One region of the Clostridium sp. TJA085 genome, then DNA from elsewhere that is predicted to be linked to it. Evidence: riboswitches for the same ligand, from Rfam matches in the RefSeq annotation. Region 1 holds a riboswitch; the other holds the start of a gene.
What was found. Region 1 has a riboswitch for cyclic di-GMP ahead of AC4FQW_RS08710 (BsaA family SipW-dependent biofilm matrix protein). Riboswitches for the same ligand answer to the same signal wherever they lie in the genome.

Region 1 (10,515 bases):
GAAAAGAAATATTAGAAACTGTTAGTAAACTTAATACAAATGGTATGAGAGTAGTTGCAGTATCACAAAAAAATAATCCATCACCAGAAGGTAGTTTTTCAGTGAAAGATGAAAGTGATATGGTTCTTATGGGGTATATAAGTTTTCTAGACCCACCAAAGGAGTCATCAAAGGATGCTATAGAATTTTTACATGATTATGGAGTAGAAGTTAAAGTATTAACTGGAGATAATGAAAAAGTAACTAAATATGTATGTAGTCAAGTTGGTATAAATGTTAAAAATATATTATTAGGTTCAGAAATTGAAGATATGAAAGATGAAGAGCTAAAAAAAATTGTTAGACATACAAATGTTTTTGCAAAATTATCACCAAGTCAAAAAGCAAGAATTGTATCAGTATTAAGAGATCATGGACATGTTGTTGGATTTATGGGAGACGGTATAAATGATGCTCCTGCAATGAAAAAAGCAGATGTTAGTATTTCAGTAGATACAGCAGTAGATATAGCAAAAGAATCAGCAGATATAATTCTTTTAGAAAAGAACCTTATGGTACTTGGAAAAGGTGTTGTTGAGGGACGTAAAACTTTTGCTAATATAATAAAATATATAAAAATGACAGCAAGTTCTAATTTCGGAAATATGTTTAGTGTATTAGTTGCAAGTGCGTTTTTACCATTTTTACCAATGCTACCAATTCAAATATTAGTATTAAATCTTATATATGATATTTCATGCATAGCAGTTCCATGGGATAGGGTTGATATGGAATATTTGAAAAGACCACGTAAATGGGATGCCTCATCAATTGGAAGTTTCATGGTATGGTTTGGACCAACAAGTTCAATATTTGATATAACAACTTATGCAATTTTATATTTTATAATATGCCCCATTGTAGCAGGTGGACATTATGGAGCTTCAGGAGTTAATAATGTAGTATTTTTAGCAGTATTTAATGCGGGCTGGTTTGTAGAATCACTATGGACACAAACTTTAGTAATACACATGATAAGAACACCAAAAATTCCATTTATTCAAAGTAGAGCTTCAAGTTCAGTATTTTTATTTACAGGACTTGCAATATTAATTGGAACAATTATTCCATATACTTCATTTGGAGAAATTTTAGATATGAAACCAATGCCGGGAGTATATTTTATATATTTAACTTTAACAATATTATCTTATATGATTTTAGTAAATGTTATTAAGAAAATTTATATAAAAAAATATGGGAAATTATTATAATATATAGATTAATAATATAAGTGTATAATAATTATATAAAAATAAAATTATTAAAAGAGAGGAGGAAGATTATGTTTTCATTTTTAGATAAAAAATATAATTCAGTAAAAGTGAATGATTTAAAAGATAAATTAGTAAATATAAATTTAATAGATATTAGAGAACCATATGAATTTAATAATGGACATTTACCTAATGCAAAAAACATACCTATGGAAAATATAGTTAACCAACCTGAAAAATATTTAACTAAAGATAAAGAGTATTATATAATATGTCAGTCAGGAGTAAGAAGCAGTAGAACTTGTGATTTTTTAGATAGAAAAGGATATAAAATAATAAACGTTTCAGGTGGAACAGGAAACTATAATGGAAAATTAGAAAAATAATAAAAAAATTTGTACTAAATATAATTTTAGTACAAATTTTTTTTGCATAAAATAGAATTAAGTTAATAATATAAAGTATATTAATTGTAAAAGAAATAAAATAGAAAAATATAGAATTAAATATTTAATGTGATAGTTTGCTCTTATGACGAATAAGAGTTTTTAGAATAATTCTAATATAATAGATGATTATATTAATATTTAATTATTAATGTTTTGTTATATATTAATTATTAATATTAATGTAATAATTAATATATTGAAGAAAAGATTTTAAATAGTATACTTAATATTATTATAAAATAAAAATTGGAGGACATAATGAACGGATTTGAATTTTATGTTGATTTAATTAATATATACAGAGAAGTAGATTTGAGATTAAATTATAAGCTTAGTAATCTTTTAAAAATGATAAATACTAAAGGAGCAGTAAATGCAGCTAAGTATATAATAAAAGAAGATGATGATATATATGGATTGGAATTATTAATGAATAATAATATGGAAGATTTAACTATAGAAAATCTTATTCTTAATAATAAATATAAGGATCTTTTTACTGATAAAGATAGAGAGTTAAGTAATTTAAGATTAAAAAAATATAGAAATACCGAAAATAAAGATTTAAATGAAGAATAAAAAATCTATATCAAAAGGAATATATTCCTTTTGATATAGATTTTTTATTTTTATATTAAATTATTTTAAAACATATAAAAATATACATTATTATATAATAATTGTAATTAATTAGTACACATAAATTTAATTACATTTAAATAGTAATAAAATATTACAAAATATGAACTAAGTGTTAAAAATGTATTGAAATTTTAAATAAAATGTTTTAAAATTTTAAACAAGATATAAAATAATTAAATTTTTTGTAAAACTTAGGAAGAGTGGAGTGAGGGAATAAATGATAAAGCTAATTGGAGTTTTAATTGTAATATTAGGGTTTGTATTTAAAATTGAAACTTTATTTACAGTTTTATTGGCAGGACTTGCAACTGGTTTTGTTGCAGGAATGGACTTGAATGAAATTCTAACAGTTTTAGGCCAATCGTTTGTAGCAAATAGAGCTGTTTCATTATTTATATTAACGTTGCCTGTAATTGGAGTATTAGAAAGATATGGTTTAAGGCAAAGAGCTATTTATTTAGTAAAAAAATTGGGCAAGCTTACAACAGGCGGAGTTTTAACTGCTTACACAGCTATAAGGCAAATTACTGGAGCACTTTCAATAAGAATAAGTGGACATCCTCAATTTGTTAGACCATTAGTTAATCCAATGGCACAAGCAGCGGCTAAAAATAAGTTTAATAATATAGATGAGGCTGATGAAGAAAAAATAAAAGGTTTATCAGCAGCATCAGAGAATTATGGCAATTTCTTTGGGCAAAATCTTTTTGCAGGAAGCTCAGGAGTTTTATTGATATCAAGCACATTAACAGAGTTTGGATATAATGTTACTGCATTAAGTATAGCCAAAGCTAGTATAATAATGGCTTTAATAGCTTTCTTAGTATCATTATTACAAAATTATTTATATGATAAAAAAATGCAAAAAAAATATTCTAAAAAATAATTCAACAAAAGAGGAGGGGAAATATGCAACAGTTCATAGATATAGCTTTGGAGATTTTTTATATAACAATGGGTTTATTTATGATTGTAATAGCATATAAATCGTTTAAAACAATAGATTCAAGTAAACGATATTATACAGCATTATTTTGGATTATGATGTCGCTACCATTTATATTTGGTAAGTTGCTTCCTTACAACGTAACTGGTGGAATACTTGTCTTATCAAGTTTGTTAACAGTTTCTAAAAAAGTTGTTTTTGCAAAATACGATACAGCTACTGAAGAAGAAGGACAAAAAGCATCAGAAAGAATTAAAAGCAAAATATTTACTCCTTCATTAGTATTGGCTTTTGCAGCAGTTATAGTAGCTATGGGATTGTCTGATTATAAAAATTCATCACAATTTGCAATTGGTGTTGGGGCAATAGCTGCAATGGTAGCAGCTTTTGCAATAACAAAAGCTAAACCTAAAGAAGCTGTTAATGATGGAGCAAGGCTTCTTCACCAAATGGGACCAACAAGTATGTTACCGCAATTACTTGTTGCGCTTGGAGCATTATTTACACAAGCTGGTGTTGGTGATGTTATATCACAATATATTTCAGGTGTAGTTCCGCAAGGAAATAGATTATTAGGAGTTACTGCATACGTACTTGGAATGGCATTATTTACAATGGTTATGGGAAATGCATTTGCAGCATTTTCAGTAATTACAGCAGGAATAGGAGTACCTTTTGTATTAGCACAAGGAGCAAATCCAGTAATAGTTGGAGCATTAGCACTTACTGCTGGATATTGTGGAACACTTTTAACACCTATGGCTGCAAATTTTAATATAGTTCCATCTGCATTGCTAGAATGTAGAGATCAAAATGAAGTAATTAAGACTCAGGCACCAACAGCTATAATATTATTAGTTGTTCATATATTTGCTATGTATTTCTTAGCGTTTTAAAAAATTTAAGGGTATAGTAACAAAGGAGGAATTAAAATGAAGATATTATTAACTGGATTTGATCCTTTTTGTGGTGAAAAAATAAATCCAGCACAAGAAGCTGTAAATATGGTTTCAGATAATATAAATGGTGCAGAAGTAATAAAACTTATAATACCAACTGTATATGAAAAATCATTAAAAGTTATAGAAGAAGCTATAATAAAACATAAACCAGATGTAGTAATATCAATTGGTCAAGCTGGGGGAAGATATGATATAACTCCAGAAAGAGTTGCAATTAATATAAATGATTTTAGAATAAAAGACAATGAGGGAAATCAACCAATAGATGAGGTTATAAGAGCAGATGGAGATGCTGCATATTTTTCAAATTTACCATTAAAAGCAATAGTAAAACATTTAAATGAGAATGGAATACCAAGCACTCTTTCAAATACAGCTGGAACTTTTGTATGCAATCATGTAATGTATGGAGTTTTATACATGATAAATAAAAAGTATCCAAATATTAAAGGAGGGTTTGTTCACATACCATATATAACATCTCAAATCTTAGATAAAAAGAATGTACCTTTTATGTCGTTAAATGAAATAGTAAAAGGTATAGAATTAATTTTAGAAGCATGTACTATCTATGATGAAGATGTAAAAGTAATTGGTGGAGAAATATGTTAGTGGATAAAGTATTTGTATATGGAAGTCTTAGAAGTGGGATGTTCAACTATGAGAAATTATTAAAGGGTAAGGTTAAAGGGTTAAAAAAGGGGACAATTTATGGGGAATTGTTCCATATAGAAAATAAGGGATATCCAGCAGTAATTTGTGGGGAAGAAGAAATTGCTGGTGAATTAATGACATTTAAAAATTTTAATAAAACTTTATTTGAACTAGATGAATTAGAAAATTTTAAAGTTTTAGATGAAAATTCAGAGTATTTAAGAGAGGTTGTTGAAGTTTCTTTAGAGGATGGGACTAAAGAAAAAGCATATTTTTATAAATATAATACAAAATCTATTTTAAATAAAGAAGATAAGTTATTAAAAGTTAAAAGTGGGGATTGGTTTAAGAGGTAATGTAGAAAGAAGTTATCAAATATTTGGTAGCTTCTTTTTTGTATAATTTATAGATTATAAACCAAAAATACAATAAATATTAACAAAAATATAGTAAACTTAAAAAACATATAAATATTAAATTGAATATGCTAAATTATTTTTATAATTTAATCATTAGGGGGAAAAATGAAAGATAAAAAACAATTAAAAAAGAAAAATCCAATAAAAACTGTACTTAATATTATATTTTATTTATTTATAGTTGCAGTTATAGTTTTATCAATCTTTAATATAATGGGTGAAAAAGAAGGAAAACATCCAAGTATATTAGGTTATAGTACATATTATATAATGACTGGTAGTATGGAACCAAATATAAATCCAGGAAGTTTAGTGGTAGTTAAAAATGGTACAGATCAATCAATAAAAGTTGGAGATGTAATAACATTTAGAGGCTCAACAGGCAAGACAATAACAACTCATAGAGTGCAAAAGGTTGTAAATAATGGAACTGAATTTATAACAAAAGGAGATGCAAATAATACAGCTGATCCAATTCCAGTTAAAAATATGCAAGTTATAGGAAAGGTAATGTTCCATATACCTTATTTAGGAAATATATCTCAATTTATTCAAAGAAATTTAGTTATAGTAATAATATTTATTTTGGCCTTATTTGGTATTAGTACAGTTATCGATAAAGTTAGAAATAAATAATAAAAATATATTTTATTAATAAATTTAACAAAGTGTTAATAAAGTAAAATAAATATAAAAACTATTGTATAATAAAAAACTAAATGATAACATTTTATTATAAAAATGAAATTTAGGAGCTTTGAAACATATTCTGTATATGGGCACTTGGAATATGTGGAGCTAGTAGTGCAACCGACTAATTTATATTATTTTAAATATAGATTAGTCTTTTTTTATATAAAAATATATTAATTAAGACTAATGCAATTAAAACTAAAATTTTATAGAAGCTTTGAAGTATGTTCTGTATATGGGCACTTGGAACATATGGAGCTAGTAGTGCAACCGGCTAATTCTACATGATTAGCTTATTTTCTTAGCTAATCCTTACATTATATTCTAAAAATATAAAATAAAGTAAAACGGAGGATTAACAAATGAAAAAGAAAAAAATTATTAGTGCAATAGCGGCAGTCGCAGTAGTGGCATCATTATCAATAGGATCATTAGCTTGGTTTACATCACAAGACAGTGTAACAAATAAATTTTCAACAGTATCAACAACTGATCCAAGTGATCCAAATGCAGGAATAAAAATAAATGAGAATTTTGATAAAGAAACAGCTAAAAGTGTACTTCCAGGAACAGAAGTAAGAAAACTTGTAAAGGTTGATAGTAAAGCAAATTATGATCAACTTGTAAAAGTTAAATTAGAAAAGGTTTGGAAGGATTCAAATGGAAATAAAATAACATCTGTTTGGGTAAAAGATAATAAGATAGTTGCAAAAGGAACAGTAGGAGCTGAAGAAGTTGTTTTAAATGATGATTTAATTAAATTAAACTTTGGAGATAACCTAGATAACTCAAAAGGAAAATGGATTGATGGGGGAAAAGGAATTTATTATTATAATGGAATTCTTAAGCCAGGAGATGCAACAAGTGCTTTATTAAATAGTGTTACATTAGATGGACAAGCAGATAACTTCTATAAAGGTTTAAGCTTTGACGTTGTAGTTACAGCAGATGGTATCCAAGCATCAAATGGAGCTGTAAGTGATGGGTGGAAAGAAGCACCTCAAGCTATTAAAGATTTAGGCGGAGTATCTAAATAATTAAATAAATATAAAAGTAGGGTGATAATATATGAAAAATATTTTAAAAGCTTTTGTATTAACCCTATCAATTATATTACTTACTGGAATTAAGGGGGAGGCAGCAGAGGTGCTTCCCCCTAATGTTAAATTGGTAGGAGATGCTAATGGAATAGTATTTGTTAATGGTGATGAACCTTTTTTATGTAAATATAATATGCTTCCTGGGGATAGTGTAAAAAGAACAATGACTCTTAAAAATTCTCATAAAGATTCTTATGATATATATGTAAGAGCTGAAAGAGTTACTAGAAGAGAAAAATATGATTTATTAAAAAAGATAAATTTAATTGTAAAGTATGATGGCAATATTATATATAATGGTCCAATAGCTAGTAAAAATGGGTTAAGTAATGAGATTTTCCTTGGTAATGTTAAGCCAGGAGAAGAAAAAAAGCTTGAAGCTGAAGCTGTATTTGATGGGAAAACAATCGGAAATGAGTACAAAAATAAACATGCTGAAGTTGACTGGATATTTACTGCTATAAAAATTCCAGAGCAAATGATTAATAAAGAAAATAATTATAATCTAAATAATAAAAAAATGAATGGTATTTTACCTAAAACTGGTTACGAAAATTTTTATTTTATAGGTATATTAATTGCTTCAATAGGAATTATTTCTGTTTTAAAAAAAGATAAGAAATTTAGTAAGTAGTAGTGATGGGATTTAAAATTATTTATATATAAGAGTTATACGATTTAAGGATACTTCTTAAAAAGGAGGAAAAGTATGATTAAAAAGAAGAAAATTATAATTGCAACAATTGGAATAGCGTTAGTTAGTTTAATTAGTTTAATCAGCTTTGCAAGTAATGCATTTTTTACATCTTCTGATAAAGTGAAAAATGATTTTAAAATTGCTAAATATGAAGTTACTACTAAGGAAAATTTTCACCCTAGTAAATATAATAAAAATGATACTATAAAAAAAGAAGTTTATGTAGAAAATACAGGAAGCTTACCTGCTTATATAAGAGTTAAAATAGTTCCAGTATGGAAAAATGGATTACCTATACAAGTTAATGGTAAAAGCACAGTTGATTTAAATATTATTAATTTAGATAGTTGGGCAAAAATAGGGGATTATTATTATTATAAGGGAGTATTAAATCCTAAATCTTCTACAAAAAAATTACTAGATAGTGTAAAAGTTAGTGATAATATAAAAAATTTAGATGGTGATTATGATATAAAAAATTTATCTGTTGATGTATTTACTGAAAGTATAATACATCTAGATGAAACAAAAGAGAACCAAAAAGAGATTAATATTAAAAGAATAAAAGAAGCTTGGAAAGTTGATGAATCTAAGTTTATTGATAAAAAAGAGTAAGGAGTGATTTTACTAATGAATAATAAAAGAAAAAAATCTAAAGTTATTTTAGCAATGACAGTAATATTCACTTTTTTTACTTTTAATATTACTCCATTGAGTGTTAACGCAGATAATAGAAAAACAGATAATAAAAGTTTATTTACTATAAGTAAAACAGCAGAATATTATCACAAAGGTGATAAACAAAAACAATTAAAAGATAGAGAATATACTATAAATTTAAATGCTTCATTTAATGGAGCGACAAAGTCAAATCCTAAAGATGTAATATTAGTTTTAGATAAATCAGGAAGTATGTTATATAATAATGCTGAAGAAAATTTAAAATATGCTGCAACTACATTTGCAGACAAGTTGCTTTCAGATAAAAATAATAGAATATCTATAATAACATTTTCACAAAGTTATAACATTATAAAAGATATTAAGGATGCAAGTAATGGTTGGATATTAGGTAAAATATATAATTATCAAGATAATAAAAATATACCAATATATATTGATACAAAGAATTATATTAATAATAATACTAATTATTATTGGGGATATATAAATTATGGAACTAAAAGTGAAAGAAGGGTATTAGTTAACCATCTTTATAATGGATATTTAATAGAATCTGGTATACCTTCAGATTCTGATTTGTTAGTTGATTTTACATCAGATAAAAATACAGCAATAAATAAAATAAAAGATATAGGAGCAGGTGGAGGAACTGATGCTGAATCTGCTTTAGATAAGGTTCAAACTCAATTGGAAAAGATTAAAGATAGCAAAAGAGGAAAGTATGTTATATTTTTTACTGATGGATTACCTAATGCAAGTATAAATTATGAAGGTAATGATTTTGAAAATGTTATTAATCAAACATTAAAAACTTATAAAGGATTAGAAAAAGAAAATAATGATACTAAATTTATATCATTAGGTTTTAAAAGTGATACATTAGGTTTAAGCGGATACTATAAATATATGTCAGAAAAATTTCTATCTGGAATACAGAATTATAATAAGGAAATAGATAAAAATAGTAAAAATGGTGTAATTTATATAGATGATGTAAATGATATAAATAAAGTTTATAATAAAATTTATGAAAAGATTATAAATTCGGTAGAAAATGTAACTATAAAGGATGTAGTTCCTGATAATTTTGAAATAGTTGATGGTAGTGTAACAAATGGTGGAGTAGTAAAAGGAAACACAGTTATTTGGGAAAATCAAGTAATTACAAAACAAAATAAAACTTTTTCTTTTAGAATTAAGGCAAAAAATTCATACTTTGGTAACGTAACAAATGATATTGATTATATGAATATAGATGGTGCAATAAATACTAATGAAAAAGCAACAATAGAATATATAAATCCAATTAATGATAAAAAATTTATAGAAGAGTTTCCTGTACCTAGAGTAAATGTTCCTAATTCATATAATTTAAAATTACAAGATAAAATTGTATTATATGGAGATAAAATAAATTTAAATACTTTAATAAATAAGCTAGTTATTAAGTATGGTCCTAAAAATGGGTATATATATACATGGACAGATGATAAGGGAAATAAAATAGTAGTAAATAATCAAAGTAGAAAGTTTAATGAAAATAATAATCTTAAAGAAAATAATATAGTAATGAAAGAAGATACTAATTATACTTTAGAAATAACTAATAAGGATATACCAAGTTTAAATTTAAAAAGTACTGCCAAGGTTAAAGTTATTAAACCAAAAGTAGAAATATTAAAAAATGTTATTGATTCAACTGGAAAAAGTATAGATTCAGCTCAACTATTTTCATTTAATATGTCTCAAAATTATAATGGCAATATTCCTGTAGAATTTACTAATCAAAATTGGAATGTTGATATTTATAACAATGAGAAGTTTACTATTAATAATATTACAAGGGGAACATATAAATTTAATGAAGGTGATTTTCAAGGTTATAACATAAAATCTTTAACAGTAGATAATCAAGTTATTTCTTTGAATAAAGATGCTTTTGAAATTGGTATGTCAGATGATGGTAATGTAACTTTAAACGGGAAAAAGATAGGTAATAATAATCCTGTGATA
Region 2 (10,515 bases), on a different contig from region 1:
ATAAGGCCTTTATGTATTGGTAAATATAAAGAGAATTATATATTATCTTCAGAAAGTTGTGCATTAGATTCAGTAGGGGCAGAATTTATAAGAGATGTAAATCCAGGTGAAATAATAATAATAGATAATAGTGGAATTAAAAGTTATAGATATTCAGAAAATACTGTTTGTCAAACTTGCTCATTTGAGTATATATATTTTGCAAGACCTGATTCTACAATGGATGGTCTTGATGTTTATAGTTGTAGAGTTAAGCAAGGAGAAAAACTTTATAAGGAGCATCAATTAGAAGCTGATGTTGTTATTGCAGTTCCTGATTCAGGAATACCAGCAGCTATGGGGTATGCAAAGGCTTCTAATATACCTTATAATATTGGATTTGTTAAAAACAGATATATAGGAAGAACTTTTATAACTCCTTCACAAGAAATGAGAGAAAGAGCTGTTGCTGTAAAACTTAATCCTTTAAAAGTAAATGTTAAAGGAAAAAGAGTTGTTCTTATAGATGATTCTATAGTTAGAGGAACAACATCAAAACATTTAATTGAATCATTAAGAAGGGCTGGAGCTAAGGAAGTATATTTTTTAGTTGCTTCACCAGTAGTTAAATATCCTTGTTATTTTGGAATAGACACTCCATATAGAAGTGAACTTATAGGCGCAAATAAATCTTTAGAAGAAATAAAAGATGATATTGGTTGTGATTATTTGGGATATTTAAGTTTAGAAGGAATGTATGATAGTTTTAATGGAAGAAGAAATTTTTGTGTTGGATGTTTTAATGGAATTTATCCAGTTTCAGCACCTATGGAAGATATAGAAGATAATCTTGAAAGGTAGGGTTTGAGCAATGATAACTTACAAAGAAAGTGGAGTAAATATTGAAGAAGGATACAAATCAGTTAAGCTTATAAAAGAATATGCAAATAAAACTATGGGGGAATTAGTTTTAAATGGTTTAGGTTCATTTGCTGGAATGTTTGAACTTCCTGAAGGATATAAAAAGCCTGTTTTAGTATCAGGAACAGATGGAGTTGGAACTAAACTTGATATAGCCTTTAAAACTAAAAAATATGATACTGTTGGAATTGACTGTGTAGCTATGTGTGTAAATGATATTTTATGTCATGGAGCAAAACCATTATTTTTCTTAGATTATATTGCTTGTGGAAAATTAGATTCTAGAGTTTCATCTGACTTAGTAAAAGGAGTTGCAGAAGGATGTATGTTATCTGATACTTCTTTAATAGGTGGTGAAACTGCTGAGATGCCAGGGTTTTATAGAGATGGAGAATATGATATAGCAGGATTTGCTGTTGGGATTGTAGAGAAAGACAAAATAATAAGTGGAAAAAATATAAAAGCTGGTGACAGTCTTATAGGAATTGCATCATCAGGAATACACTCTAATGGATATTCATTAGTTAGAAAATTATTTAAAGATTTAGATGAAAATTTTGATGGACAGTCTATATGGAAAACTTTACTTAAACCAACAAAAATATATGTAAGACCAATACTTTCTCTTCTTGAAAAATATGAAATAAAAGGTATGGCACATATAACTGGTGGTGGCTTTATAGAAAATATTCCTAGAATGTTTAATGGAAGAGAATTAACTGCTGTTATAAAAACTGACAGTTATCCATTACCTAAAATATTTGAGGAAATAATTAATCGTGGAGTAGAAAAAAGTCATATGTACAATACCTTTAATATGGGAATAGGTTTTGTAATTTGTATTGATAAAGAGGATACTGAAAATATTTTAAGAGATTTATTAGAGATGGGAGAAGTTGCTTATGAAATAGGAAGTATAACTTCTGGAGGTGAAGGGATTTGTTTAAAATAGCAATACTGGCATCAGGAAGTGGAAGTAATCTTCAAGCAATAATAGATAGTGTGGAAAATGGTTTTTTGAATTGTAAAATAGAGATGGTTATAGGAAGTCGTGAAGGTATATATGCAATAGAAAGGGCTAAAAAACATAATATAGATACGTTTATTGTATCTAAAAAAGAATTTGGAGATAAAGTTTCTTATAAAATATTAGAATTAGTAAAAAAGAAAGAAATTGATTTAATAGTTCTTGCAGGATATCTTTCTATATTGGAAGGAAAATTATTAGAAGAATATAAAGACAAAATAATAAATATACATCCATCATTAATTCCTTCATTTTGTGGTGAGAGAATGTATGGATTAAATGTTCATAAAAAAGTTATACAAAGTGGAGTAAAGATATCTGGATGTACAGTCCATTTTGTAAATAATGAGATAGATGGTGGAGAAATAATATTACAAGAAGCTGTTAAAGTTTATTTTAATGATACTCCAGAAATACTTCAAAATAGAGTTTTGAAGAAAGAACATAAATTACTTCCTTTAGCTATTAAATATATAAGCGAAGGAAAAGTGAAAATTAAAGAGGGTAAAGTAAATATTTTAAAAGGAGAGGAATAATTTAATGAAAAAGAGAGCTTTAATTAGCGTGTTTGATAAAGAGGGAATATTAGAATTTGCAAAGTTTTTAATCAATAGAAATGTTGAAATAATATCAACTGGTGGAACATATAAGTATTTAAAGGAAAATGGAATTTCAGTAATTGAAGTTAATGAAATTACTGATTTTCCAGAAATGTTAGATGGAAGAGTTAAAACATTACATCCTAATATACATGCAGGTATATTAGCAATAAGAGAAAATGAAGAACATATGAATACGCTAAACAAAAAAGAAATAAGTACAATAGATTATGTTGTTGTAAATTTATATCCATTTTTTGAAAAAGTTCGTGAAAATTTAGAGTTTGATGAAAAAGTAGAATTTATTGATATTGGCGGCCCAACAATGCTTAGAGCTGCTGCTAAAAATTTTAAAGATGTAGTAGTTATATCTGATAAAAATGATTATAAAATTGTAATGGATGAAATGGAAAAAAATAATGATGTTTCTTATAAACTTAGAAAAAAATTAGCAGGAAGAGTATTTAATTTAATGAGCGCTTATGATGCTGCAATTTCAAACTTTTTATTAGATGATATAGAATATCCGGAATATCTTTCAGTTTCGTTTATAAAAAAACAACAATTAAGATACGGTGAAAATTCTCATCAAAGTGCTGCTTTTTATGAATCAACTATGCTAGATGGGGCAATGAATACATTTAATGTTTTAAACGGAAAAGAACTTTCATACAACAATTTTAAAGATGTAGATATAGCTTGGAAATGTGCTAATGAATTTGATGAACCATCATGTTGTGCATTAAAGCATAATACACCATGTGGAGTGGCAGTTGGAAAAGATACTTACCAAGCTTATATTAAAGCTTATGAAGTTGATCCTACATCAATATTTGGAGGAATAGTAGCTTTTAATAAAAAAGTTGATAAGAGAACAGCTGAAGAGATGATTAAAATTTTCTTAGAAGTTATTGCTGCACCAGAATATGATGATGATGCATTAGAAATATTAAAGCAAAAGAAAAATTTAAGAGTTCTTGAATTTAAAAATCTTCCAAAAGATGATAAGTATATGGTTACAGTTGATGGAGGAATATTAGTACAAGAAGAAGATAAAAATCTTTTTAATGAATTAAAAGTTGTTACAGAAGTAAAACCAACTTCAGAAGAAATGAATGATTTAATATTTGGAATGAAGGTTGTAAAATATGTTAAATCAAATGCTATTGTAGTAGCACATGATGGAATTGCATTAGGTATTGGGGGAGGACAAGTTAATAGAATTTGGCCAACAGAAGATGCTCTAAGAAGAGGAAAGGGAGCAACAATTTTGGCATCAGATGCATTTTTCCCTTTTAGAGATGTTGTAGATAAAGCAGCTAAGTATGGAATAAAAGCAATAATACAACCAGGAGGTTCTTTAAGAGATCAAGAATCTATAGATGCATGTAATGAACATGGTATATCAATGGTGTTTACAGGTATTAGGCATTTTAAACATTAATTAAAGCTTTTTAGAATATAGTAAAAGGGGTTTTAAAATATGAATATACTTTTAGTTGGTTCAGGTGGAAGAGAACATGCAATAGCATGGAAAATATCAAAAAATAAAAAGGTAAATAAAATATATGTAGCTCCAGGTAATGGGGGTACTGCAATTGAGGATAAATGTGAAAATGTAAATATAACTGATATAGAAAATCTAATAAAGTTTTCAAAAGAAAATAATATAGATTTAACTATAGTTGGACCAGAAGAGCCTCTTATAAATGGAATAGTAGATAGATTTGAAGAAGAAGGATTAAAAATTTTTGGACCTAATAAGGCTGCTGCAATGCTTGAGGGGAGTAAAGCTTTTTCAAAGGACTTTATGAAAAAATATGGAGTGAAAACAGCAGAATATAATGTATTTTATGATGTGTATAAGGCAAAAAAATATTTAAATAATTGTAAATATCCAGTAGTAATTAAGGCAGATGGAGTTGCAGCTGGAAAAGGTGTTGTTATATGTAACAATAAATGTGAAGCTTTAAAGTCAATTGAAGATTTTATGGTATTAGATGTATTCAATGGAGCAGGTAAAAAAGTAGTAATAGAAGAATTTTTAGAAGGTATTGAAGCATCAATTCTTTCTATAACTGATGGTAATACTATTGTGCCATTTATATCAGCTAAAGATCATAAACAAATATATGATGAAAATAGAGGTCCAAATACAGGTGGAATGGGAGTTATTTGTCCTAATCCATATGTTACAGATGAGGTATTAAGAGATTTTAAAGAAAATATTATGGATAAAACACTAGAAGGAATAAAAGAAGAAGGATTTAATTTTAAAGGAATAATATTCTTTGGGGTAATGATAACTAATGATGGTGTAAAACTTTTAGAATATAATGTAAGAATGGGAGATCCTGAAACACAATCAGTTTTAGCTCTTATGAAAAGTGATTTTTTAGATATAATATATTCAGCTATGAATGAAAATTTAGAAAGTTTAAATATAGAATTTTCAGATGAAACTTGTATAAATGTAGTTATGGCGTCAGAAGGATATCCTTTAGAATACGAAACTGGATATAATATAAGTATTGGAAATGTTGATGATAAAGTGTTTATTGCAGGAGCTAAACTTGAAAGTGGTAACTTAGTTACAAGTGGTGGAAGAGTTTTATCTGTTTTAGGAATAGGAAATAATATTGAAGAAGCAAGATATAAAGCTTACAAAAATATAGAAAATATAATTTTTAAAGGAGCTTATTTCAGAACTGATTTAGGAATAATAAAATAATGTTAGTTAAAATAAATACTTGAAAAGCTTATAAAAATATAGTACTATTTAATAGTAAAAATAAATAGGCAAACTTAGAGAAATTTAAGGACGCAAAGCTATAGGGACTAAGGTTTTTATTTTAAAAACTATGTTAGCCAGTTGCCAAAAAGTAAACATACTTTTTGTTTTTAATTCAGAATATATGTAAATACACAATATATTTATTTTAGTTTAGATTTTGGCTACTCTTATTTTGAGTGGTTTTTTTTTATAATTTTTTAGATATGCCCAACAATTTAAATATTTATATATAATTAATAAAAGCGATAAAACTAATATTAATAGTTTTTATCGCTTTTATTATTAATGTATTATTTAAAAATATATACTTGATTAATATATGTATTAGTACGAAAATAAAATAGATTAGTAATTTTTGTATATTTTATTATTTAATTAAAAATATTATTTAATTAAATATAATAAGGAGATGTAAATTTAGTATATGAGTAAAAAAAGTCTAAAGAATATAATTAATTCTAAAGAGGCTAGAAAGTATTTAGAGAGAATTGAAAATATTGAAATATTACAAGAATTATATAAAGTAAAAAAGGATAAAAATAATTTGAATATTATAATAAAAAATATACCATTTGCTATTATCTTAAAAGATAATAATAGTTCAATACTTGAAGTAAATGATAATTTTTTGAATTATTATAATATTAAAAGAGAGGATATTATTGGGCAAAATTGGAGATATGAATTTAAAAAAGAACTCATAGAGAAAATAATATTAGAAGATAAAATGGTTATTAATAAAAGGGATAATATTCAATTTATTAGAGAAAAAATAATAAATGGAGAATTGAGAACAATAGAAGTTCATAAAATTCCAGTTTGGGACAATAAAAATAATGTTATAGGAATAGTTGTTATTTACATGGATATAGTTAATTTTGAAGGTTATAGTGATGAATTAAGAAAGTTAATATTTACTGATTCACTTACGGGATTAAATAATAGACGAAGTATATATACATATTTAAAAAAAATTAAGAAAGATACAGAGTATGCTTCATTAATTTCCATAGATATTGATGATTTCAAAAAGGTAAACGATACCTTTGGGCATTATTGGGGAGATAAAGTTTTAGTATTGATTTCTAATATATTTAAACGGGTTTGTAATGATGCTTTTGTAGCACGAATTAGTGGAGATGAATTTATAATTATTTATAAAGATGTAACTAACGAAAAGTTTTTAATAAAAAAGGTTAAAGAAATTATAAAGACTTTAAATTATCAGTTTAGAAAAAGAGAAAAAATAAATTCAATATCAGCAAGCTTTGGAATTTTAACGGATAAAATTAAAGATAATAAAATTGAAGATTTATTAAAAAAAGCAGATTTTGCTTTATATAAAGCTAAAATTAGAGGTAAAAATCAATATGCCTTTTACACTAAAGAATTTGAGAAAGAAAGATTATTTAAATTAGAAATAGAGAGAGAACTTAAAAGAGCTTTAAAAAATAATGAATTAGAATTATATTATCAGCCACAATATACTTATAATAAAAAAATAATAGGATTTGAAGCTTTACTAAGATGGAATAATGAAAAATTTAAGAATGTTCCTGTTGAAAAAATAATCAGTTATATAGAACAAGTTAATATGATAAATATATTTGGAAAATATATATTAAAAAAAGCATTAGTATTTTCAAAGGAAATAAATAAAAATAGAGAAGATCCTATAATTGTATCTGTAAATATTTCGGAAATACAAATAATGTATGAAAATTTTACAGATATAATTGAAAATTTATTAAAAGAAATAAATATAAATCCAAATCTTTTAGGTATAGAGATTACAGAAAACACTTTAATTAAAAATATAAAGTTTAATATAAAGAAACTTAAAAAGTTAAAAAAATTTGGAGTTAAGGTTTATTTAGATGACTTTGGAAAAGGATACTCATCATTAAATTATTTAATTAAATTACCTATATCGGGTATAAAAATAGATAAAGAATTTATACAAAATATGAGTAAAAGTGATGATTATAAAAAATTAGTAAAGTTAGCTGTAGATATAGGACAGTCATTAGAAATTAAAGTTGTTGCAGAAGGAGTTGAAACATACAAGCAACTTCACATATTAAAAGAAATGAATGTTGAATATATACAAGGATATTTATTTTCAAAACCTTTATGCGAAAAAGATGCTAAAAAATTAATTAATAAATTGAAATAAAAGCTTTGGATATAAATTTTAAAAAAGATGCTATAAATTTTTTGCAGCATCTTTTGTTTTATAATAAGACTTTATTTTTATATATTTTTTTCTTAGAGTGTTGTATTATTTTAATATAATAAATTTAATTATGTATAGACATAATTTATTTTAGAGAGAAAACAAAAAGTAAGGTGTGAACTTAATGGAAGAATTAAAAAGAGCTATAAAAGAAATTACAAATGAAAAAGCTTTTAAAATAGTTATAAGTAATAAGATGAACAAAGAAATAGAATATAAAAAGATAAATATTGAATTAAAAGAAAAAAACAATAAAGAATATTATCAAATAGAAAAATATACAGATAAACAAGTTTTTCATGAAAATATTGAGAAAGATAAGTTTGAAGGTAAGCTTTTAGAAATAATAGAAGAAAATTATAAGCAAGTTGATGCTTTTAGTGAAAATTGTAATATAAATATTAAGATTTCTAAAAAGGGAAAAGTATTTTTAGGAAAGAAAAAAGTTGATAATAAAAAGTTATGTGAATCATGTAATAAATCACATAATAAAGAAAAAAATTATATTCTTAAAGAAGGAATGATAATAGAACCTTTAATAGATTTAGGTATATTCACTAAAGAAGGAAAAGTAGTTAAATCAAAATATGATAAGTATAAGCAAATAAATAGATTTATAGAAATAATTGATGATGAGATAAAGAAAAATGAATATAAGGATCTTACAATATTAGATTTTGGTTGTGGTAAATCATATTTAACATTTGTACTTTATTATTATTTCGTAAAAATTAAAAATATAAATGTAAAAATGATAGGATTAGACCTTAAAAAAGATGTTATTAAAAAGTGTAATGATATAGCTAAAAAATATAATTATACTAATTTGCACTTTGAACTTGGTGATATAAATGGATTTAAATATAATAATAAAGTTGATATGGTAATTACATTACATGCTTGTGATACAGCTACAGATTATGCACTTTATAATGCAATAAAGTGGAATACTAAAATGATATTTTCAGTTCCTTGCTGCCAACATGAGTTTAATAGTCAAATAGAAACAGATAATTTAAAAATATTAACAAAGTATGGAATAATACAAGAGAGGGTAGCTGCACTTATGACAGATGCAGTAAGAGGAAATCTTTTAGAAACTTTAGGTTATAAAACTCAGCTTTTAGAATTTATTGATATAGCACATTCACCAAAAAATATTTTAATTAGAGCATCAAAGTCTAATATATCAAAAGATAAAAAGCTTAAGTCATTAAATGAAGTGGAAAAATTAATGAAAGAGTTTAATTTAAATCCAACTTTATATAAGTTATTAAAAGAAGATAAGTTAATATAATAAATTTTAGTAAGGTATTAATTAAAATAAATTATGGACTAAAATAGTTTAATATTATATAATAATTATTATTAAGTAACATAAGAAGTGAGGGTAATATATGGATAATAAAATAAGTTTAGTATATGAAAATGGAAAATACACTTTATATATAGATGAAAAAGTAATAAGCGTAAATAAATATATAGATAATGCAATAGATAATTTTACACAAACAATAAATAATAATGCAATATTAAAATCAATTCCTTGGGAAACTATAGAAAAAGATTTAGAAGAAATAAAAGATGATAGATTAGAAATAAATAATGAATTTAAAACACTTACATTTGGAGATATGAAGTACTTTTATAGCACAGATAAAGTATTTAATATGCATGGTGGAAATATGAAACAATTACTTGGAGGATATAACTTATTTTCTTTTGTTGTTAAAATGATAAGTGCAGGATATATAAAAAATTATTTAGAAATACTTAATTTCTGTGAAGAAGTGTTAAGTTATAAGGTAACTTATAGAACAACAGAATCAAGTATTTCTGTTTTAAGTCCATCTTTTAATTATGGTTCTGCAGAATATAACTTTGTAAGTGGAAAAGTTAATAAAGGTGCAACTATAGAAAATATGACTTTTAATGAATATAAACAATATGTTTTAGATAAAATTAAATAATTTTTATATGATTAAATTAAACTCTACTAATGATAATTAGTAGAGTTTTTGTAATAAAAAATAATTAAGGTTATTTAATAATATATTTTTAATAAAATAAAATTCTATAAAGGTTATAAAAATATTTTTTTTATTAAGATTGTAAACAATATCTTAAAGTAGTATATTAATTAAAATAAAAAATGTTAAAGTAATATCATGAAAGGGAGGACTTTAATATGAAAAGATGTTTATATTGTAAAAAAGAGATTAAAGATAATGGATATGAAAATAAAATAGGAAGTTTTTGTTCAGAAGACCATTATGATAAGTATTATAAATCATTATCAAAGGAAGAAATAATTGAAATTATGAATTCTATGTGTGTTTGCAGTGATGATTACAATAATTATAAATATAAAAAAAATTTGGTGTAAAACTTTATTTATATTATAAGTTTATAATAAAATATTAATGTAATTGATTACAAAAATTAAGATTATAATGATATAATAAAAATATAAAAGACCAATTTCTAATTTTAACTGGAGGGCATTTTATGAGAGACCTATATATAAAAACATTAAAGAGAGAAGTTATACCATCAGAAGGTTGTACAGAACCAATTGCTATAGCTTATGCAGCTTCTATAGCATCTGAAAATTTAGATGAAAAAATAAAATTTATAAACATAAAATTAAGTGCTAATGTAATAAAAAATGCATTAGGAGTTGGGATACCTGGAACTGGACAAGTTGGTATAGAAATAGCAGCAGCACTAGGTGTTGTAATAAAAAAATCTTATAAAAAGTTAACTATTTTATCAAATTTTAAAAAAGAAGAGCTTGAAGAAGCTAATAAAATAGTAAAAGAAAATATTATAAATATAACACAAAAAGATACAGATAAAAGTCTTTATATAGAAGTAGAAGTTATAGGTGAAAAATCAAAGTGTGTAGTAGTTATTGAGGACATACATACAAATGTAACTTTAATAAAAAAAGATGAAG

Region 2: another riboswitch for cyclic di-GMP. It lies ahead of AC4FQW_RS04715 (sensor domain-containing protein); the one in region 1 lies ahead of AC4FQW_RS08710 (BsaA family SipW-dependent biofilm matrix protein).

What each region holds. Positions count from the first base shown of each region.
Region 1 covers NZ_JBZEEZ010000002.1:314,539-325,053, reverse strand. Annotated here, with positions in the region: gene mgtA (magnesium-translocating P-type ATPase) at 1-1,253, shown strand, start outside; gene AC4FQW_RS08745 (rhodanese-like domain-containing protein) at 1,325-1,642, shown strand; gene AC4FQW_RS08740 (hypothetical protein) at 1,964-2,284, shown strand; gene AC4FQW_RS08735 (DUF969 domain-containing protein) at 2,568-3,233, shown strand; gene AC4FQW_RS08730 (DUF979 domain-containing protein) at 3,257-4,189, shown strand; gene pcp (pyroglutamyl-peptidase I) at 4,226-4,867, shown strand; gene AC4FQW_RS08720 (gamma-glutamylcyclotransferase family protein) at 4,861-5,265, shown strand; gene AC4FQW_RS08715 (signal peptidase I) at 5,434-5,964, shown strand; cyclic di-GMP riboswitch class II at 6,070-6,153, shown strand; cyclic di-GMP riboswitch class II at 6,223-6,303, shown strand; gene AC4FQW_RS08710 (BsaA family SipW-dependent biofilm matrix protein) at 6,384-7,058, shown strand; gene AC4FQW_RS08705 (LPXTG cell wall anchor domain-containing protein) at 7,090-7,755, shown strand; gene AC4FQW_RS08700 (hypothetical protein) at 7,831-8,433, shown strand; gene AC4FQW_RS08695 (vWA domain-containing protein) at 8,449-10,515, shown strand, end outside.
Region 2 covers NZ_JBZEEZ010000001.1:897,716-908,230, reverse strand. Annotated here, with positions in the region: gene purF (amidophosphoribosyltransferase) at 1-840, shown strand, start outside; gene purM (phosphoribosylformylglycinamidine cyclo-ligase) at 851-1,852, shown strand; gene purN (phosphoribosylglycinamide formyltransferase) at 1,840-2,463, shown strand; gene purH (bifunctional phosphoribosylaminoimidazolecarboxamide formyltransferase/IMP cyclohydrolase) at 2,468-3,970, shown strand; gene purD (phosphoribosylamine--glycine ligase) at 4,010-5,257, shown strand; cyclic di-GMP riboswitch class I at 5,315-5,406, shown strand; gene AC4FQW_RS04715 (sensor domain-containing protein) at 5,745-7,496, shown strand; gene AC4FQW_RS04710 (class I SAM-dependent methyltransferase) at 7,681-8,853, shown strand; gene AC4FQW_RS04705 (hypothetical protein) at 8,954-9,526, shown strand; gene AC4FQW_RS04700 (hypothetical protein) at 9,745-9,942, shown strand; gene AC4FQW_RS04695 (L-cysteine desulfidase family protein) at 10,065-10,515, shown strand, end outside.